Regions from separate parts of the Bacillus sp. SH7-1 genome, predicted to be linked through region 2. Evidence: predicted binding sites of a transcription regulator. Region 2 holds the regulator's gene; the other holds the start of a gene.
What was found. Region 2 encodes Rex, which represses fermentation and respiration genes when NADH is low (regulators of the CRP and FNR family bind a similar motif). Its sites were predicted from a motif close to TTGTGAAATATTTCACAA; they were not measured.
Positions count from the first base shown of each region.

Region 1: the regulator Rex is predicted to act here: its motif matches at 1,784-1,801, upstream of DN390_RS01250 (DUF1641 domain-containing protein).

Region 1 covers NZ_QNUD01000003.1:67,928-71,135, forward strand. Annotated here, with positions in the region: gene DN390_RS01240 (MFS transporter) at 1-717, opposite strand, end outside; gene DN390_RS01245 (winged helix-turn-helix transcriptional regulator) at 1,091-1,435, shown strand; gene DN390_RS01250 (DUF1641 domain-containing protein) at 1,871-2,311, shown strand; gene DN390_RS01255 (NAD(P)/FAD-dependent oxidoreductase) at 2,356-3,208, shown strand, end outside.
Region 2 covers NZ_QNUD01000031.1:10,124-13,331, forward strand. Annotated here, with positions in the region: gene DN390_RS22635 (CPBP family intramembrane glutamic endopeptidase) at 319-1,068, shown strand; gene DN390_RS22640 (YdiK family protein) at 1,065-1,256, shown strand; gene DN390_RS22645 (redox-sensing transcriptional repressor Rex) at 1,286-1,915, opposite strand; gene DN390_RS22650 (ABC-F family ATP-binding cassette domain-containing protein) at 2,103-3,208, shown strand, end outside.

The sequences.
Region 1 (3,208 bases), on a different contig from region 2:
GATAGTAACAGTACTTGCTTCAAATCCTGTTACTTCTTGTAATAGTGGTGATAAATACGTAAATGTTACGAATGTACCACCATATCCTAGTGCAGTAATAATGAAGACAAGTAACAGTCTTCCATTTTTAATTAGTTTGAATTGATCACGAAACGATACAGGTACACCATTTTTTAAATTAGATGGAACGAGTATGCTATTCGCGATAAAAGCAATAATTCCAATTACAACAATCGCCATAAATGACGCTCTCCAGCCAAATTGTTGACCGATAAACGTTCCAATTGGCACACCTGTAATAGTCGCAACTGTTAATCCAGTAAACATAATCGCAATGGCACTAGCACGTTTATTCTCTGGTACGATCGCAGCCGCGATTGTAGATCCAATTGACATAAACACACCATGTGCAAACGCAGCTACAATCCTTGCGATAATTAATATAGTGAAGCTTGTTGCTACTGCCGCAATACCATTACCAATAATGAAAATAACCATAATCCACATTAATAATGTCTTTCTCGACATACTAGCCGTTAACGCTGTTAAAACAGGAGCTCCTACCGCTGCCCCTAACGCATATAAGGAAACAGTTAAACCGGCTGTTGTAACCGAAACATTTAAATCTTTTGAAATGGATGGTAATAAACCGACACTAATAAACTCAGTTGTACCAATCCCAAACGCACTAATTGCTAGTGCTAATAAAGCAAGCATACTTCTTCGATTCGTCTGAACTTCGGAAGATGGTACTGTATATGAACTCAATTGAATTCCTCCTTATTACAAGAAATCCAATCATAATAGTGCGATAAAAAGGCCCTTTTATCTTCTAAAAAATATATTTAATCTCTACAAATGCTATTATGAATGGTTTCATTCTTTTTTTGAAGAACGCACTTTAAAGTACTATAGGCACCAAAAAGTAACATAGTCACTTTTAAGTACCGTACTACTCATTTGCCTCTTACATGTGCTATTATGAAACATATTTAACATGATAAAAAGTACGTACTTTAAAGTGCTATAGGTACTAAAAAGTAACATTTGTATGATTTAACTTATTTTACTCACAAAAGGAGGGTTTCATATGAAGAAATACAATATTCCTGTAGAGGCAACCTTAGAGGTTATCGGCGGCAAATGGAAGGTTGTTATCCTTTGTCACTTAACGAAAGGTACAAAGAGAACGAGTGAACTAAAACGTTCAATGCCTGGTATTACACAAAAAATGTTAACACAACAATTACGTGAATTAGAAGACGACGGCGTTATTCAAAGAAAAGTATACAACCAAGTCCCGCCGAAAGTAGAATATTCTCTTACTGATTACGGTTGGTCTTTAGAATCGATTCTTGATTCTCTTTGTTCTTGGGGCGAATGCCATCTTGAAAAGGAAGGTAACACATCGATGCTAATTGCGGAAGGTGAATAATAGGAAAAAGGAAAAAACGAACATGAATTTGTTCATTTTTTCCTTTTTTTCTTATTATATATGTACATTTCTAACTGAAACAAAATATTTTATACGCTTTCATACCTTGTCAGTACTACGTTATACACTCAATATCAAATAATTAGGAATCATTTTTATGTTAACATAGGTGTATATAGTATATAATATAGGATATATATTATATACACTTTCCGGTAACGGAGCTTTTCCATTATACGGACAAGCCATATATCGGACAGTTCATAAATAATAGGTAAGACGTTATGGTTTTAGATTTATGCTTGCAGCTTACTTGCTGTCATAAATTTAAAGGCATTTTATTGTGTTTTGTGAAACTTTGTATAAAGTTTCGTAACCGTTTACTATCTTACTTATAAAAAATAAGAGTATTGCTATCGTAAAGGAGAATTGGAGATGCCAGAAACTATGACTCAAACAAAGCCAGAACAAGAAACTGTACAAATTTCTGCTAGCCAAGGACAACTTGATGTACTTGATCAGTTGTTAAAACCTGAGGTACAAGAATCATTAACAACACTAGTGGAACAGCTTCCAAAATTAACTGAGCTTGTTAACATTTTAACTAAGTCTTATGACTTCGCTCAAACTGTTGCTACTGATGAAGTATTAAAAAGCGACACTGTTGGTGCAATCACAGAGCTTGTAGAACCTGTAAAAGATACAGTGAAAAGCATGGCTGCAACTGCAATCGAAGCGAAAGATCGTGCTGACGAAAGCAACGAAGTTATCGGCCTATTCGGTCTGTTAAAATTATTAAAAGACCCACAAGCACAAAAAATGTTCCGCTTTGTGAACGCATATCTTCAAATTAGTGCAGAACGTAACAATAAATAATTTAACTTATAACAACAATTAGTAAAGACGGGGGATATCATACTATGTCAAAACAAATTGTCATCTTAGGCGCTGGTTATGGCGGTCTTCTTGCCGCTTTAAACGTACGTAAATATTACAGCAAATCAGAAGCACAAGTTACAGTGATTAACCAATACCCAACACACCAAATCATCACTGAACTACACCGCCTTGCAGCTGGTAACGTGTCTGAGCAAGCAATTGCAATGCCACTTACAAAGCTTTTCAAAGGTAAAGATATCGATCTTAAAATCGCAACAGTTGAGTCATTCTCTGTTGATAGCAAAGAAATTAAATTAGCTGGTGGCACTACTTTATCTTACGATGCACTTGTAGTTGCTTTAGGAAGTAAAACTGCTTACTTCGGTATTCCAGGACTAGAAGAAAACAGCATGGTATTAAAATCTGCTGCTGATGCAAACAAAATCTACAAACACGTTGAAGACCGTATTCGTGAATACGCGAAAACGAAAAACGAAGCTGATGCTACAATCGTAATCGGTGGTGGCGGATTAACTGGTGTTGAGCTAGTTGGTGAGCTTGCTGACATTATGCCTAAACTTGCAAAAAGCCACGGCGTAAATCCAAAAGAAGTTAAACTTCTTCTTGTTGAAGCAGGTCCAAAAATCCTTCCAGTATTACCAGACCACTTAATCGAACGTGCAACTACTAGCCTAGAAGCACGCGGCGTTACATTCTTAACTGGTCTTCCTGTAACAAACGTTGCTGGCAATGAAATCGACTTAAAAGACGGTCAAAAACTTGTTGCTAACACATTCGTTTGGACAGGTGGCGTTCAAGGTAACCCATTAATCGGTGAATCAGGTCTTGAAGTTAACCGTGGACGTGCAACAGTTGATGCATACCTACAATCTA
Region 2 (3,208 bases):
AATAATCTCAATTTCTTTTGCAAGTAAAAAAATCATAATTTTTTCGCAAATTAAGCTATAAACTTTTCTATATAGAGTTCCTCTTCTTCTACCTTTACTATATGAATCGTTGTTTCCACTACTCGTATGTTACAATATGAAAGGACACCCTAAGTTGTTTTCGCTACACACACAACTTTCTCCTGTCTTCTATTATAATTTCAAACAAGGATTTACAAAAAAAACATAATGTAAGTAAAGTTTATATCGTAGGTAGCATCTTTACATGTTATCCTACCTTATCTCATACACTAGAGTTAGAAAGGATGGTTAAACCATTTGAAAAAACAATATTGGTGGGTTATCGTTACATACATTTTAATGCAGTTATCATCAATTGCTGGATTACCACTTCTCCTGAAAACTGGACTTTATGATAACAGGGGATTCACTAGGGAAGAGAAATTTCAACTCATAACTGGTCACTGGGCAATCATTAGCTTCTTTATTGCATTATGTATCGTACTTTGGTTACTTAGAACAGATATTCGCGACAGACATTTAGATACAAAGCGTTCTACTGTTCCAGCTACGATCGGTTGGATTTTTATCGGGTTCTTCTTAGCATTTTTCTCGCAAAGTATTGCTGGTATGATTGAAATGTATGTATTAGGTATTAAACCTGGATCTGAAAATACAGCAAGACTCATGGATATCGCAAGAACGACACCTTGGTTCCTTATCGTCATCTCTATAATAGGACCTATTTTGGAAGAAATCGTATTTAGAAAAATTTTATTTGGTACACTTTATAAGAAGTTTAACTTCTTTATTGCCGCTATCATTAGTTCCCTTGTATTTGCGGCGATTCATTTTGATTTTACTCACTTATTGGTATACACTGCTATGGGGCTCGTATTCGCCTTCTTATATGTAAAAACGAAGCGTATTATCGTTCCGATTGCAGCTCATGTTGCAATGAATACATTAGTTGCAATTGCTCAAGTTTTAGTGAGTAACGAACAAATTCAAGAAATGATTAAAGAAGCTGAAGAAATGCAAGGCTTTATCGGAGGATTTTTAGTATGAGAAACTCACCATTGTTCATGGCTGCATTGTACTTCCTTCTAGGATGTATCTTTACACGCTTCGCCATTACGAACGTAACAGATACAATTTGGAATATGTGGACAATACTATTTGCAGTTATGGCAACGATTGATTTTAATTTGGCACTTCGCCTTATCTTAGTTAAATTCACAAAGAAAAAACAATAATAAAACGCAGAGGTCGCTTCCTCTGCGTTTTATTGTGGATAATTTTTTAAAAAGTAAACAAGTGTTTGTAACTCCACTGCTAAATCAATATGATGAATTCTTATATTGTCTGACACATTTAAGCGTGCTGGTGTGAAATTCAAAATACCATGCACGTTTGTTTCTGCCAATCTATCGGCTACAGATTGCGCTACTGTAGCGGGTACTGTTAATATTGCCACTTGTATATCAGTTGATAAACGTTCTTCTAATTCATCTAAGTGATATACAGGAATGCCTCCGATTTCTGTTCCAACTTTCTCTTCACTAACATCAAACGCCATTTCAATTTTTGTATTATTGTTTTTCGTGAAATTATAATGTAAGAAAGCGGTCCCTAAATTACCTACTCCAATAAGCGCTACACGTGTTATATCATCTTGGTCGAGTGTTTCACGGAAAAATGATAATAAATAATTTACGTTATATCCATATCCTTTTTTCCCTAACGCTCCAAAGTATGAGAAATCTCTTCGAATTGTTGCGGAATCAACCTTTACCGCTTCACTTAATTCGGCAGATGAAACACGTTGCTTACCAGACAGAGATAAGTTTTGGATAAATCGATAGTATAGAGGCAATCTCTTAGCAGTGGCTTGTGGAATTTTCTGCTGCTCCATATAACCTCTCCTCTCTTCCTATCTTTATTCATATGCTTTAATCAAATACAGAAGTTTAGCACTTATTAAATTCCTTGTATAATAGAAAGAAGAAGTATTCTCTCTGTATTTTAAACTATACACTATTTTTAGTATGATTGAGAAATATAAACATGGCAAAGTTAAGAAATTATTTGAGGTGAAAACATTGATTTTATTACAAGTAAACGCGCTTTCGAAATTATACGGTGCAGAAACGATTCTTGCAAACATAAAATTGGAAGTTCAAACGAAAGATCGTATCGCATTAGTCGGACGAAATGGAGCCGGAAAATCTACATTATTAAAAATAATAGCTGGTGAGCTATCTCATGATGGTGGCGAAATTATAAAACCGAAAGATGTCTCAATCGGATATTTAGCCCAAAATACCGGGTTAGAAACGTCTTTAACAATTTGGGATGAAATGTTAACCGTCTTTACACACTTGCAGCAAATGGAGACAAAACTTCGAAGGCTAGAGCAAGAGATGGGAAAAGAAGAAAACTTTTCAAACGAGGCTACATATGAAAGATTATTAGCTGATTATGACCAATTACAATTAGATTATAAAGATCAAGGTGGCTATCAGTACGAAGCAGATATCCGTTCGATTTTAAGTGGTCTTGGCTTCCCAGTTGAAACGCACCAGACGACGATTTCTACATTAAGCGGTGGACAAAAAACACGATTAGCTCTCGGTAAATTATTATTAACGAAACCAGACCTACTTATTTTGGACGAGCCTACAAACCATTTAGACATCGAAACATTAACTTGGCTTGAACAATATTTACAAGGTTATCCTGGCGCAATACTAATCGTTTCCCATGACCGTTATTTCTTAGATAAACTTGTTACACAAGTATATGAAATTTCGAATAAAGAAAGTAGACGATTTGTTGGTAACTACAGTAAATATTTAGACTTAAAATCAGCACTATACGAGCAAGAAATGAAACGTTATGAAAAACAACAGGATGAAATCGCTAAGCTAGAGGACTTCGTTCAAAAAAATATAGCTCGTGCATCTACGACAAAACGTGCGCAAAGCCGCCGGAAACAATTAGACCGAATGGAATTATTAACAAGACCATTAGGTGACTCTAAGTCAGCTTCCTTCCACTTCGATATCGAAAAACAAAGTGGAAATGATGTTTTACAAGTAAAGGATGCAACCATCGGCTATGATAAGGATCCAATTATTGAACATGTAACAATGCGCTTAACTCGCGGAGATAGCGTTGCTTTAGTTGGTCCAAACGGAATTGGGAA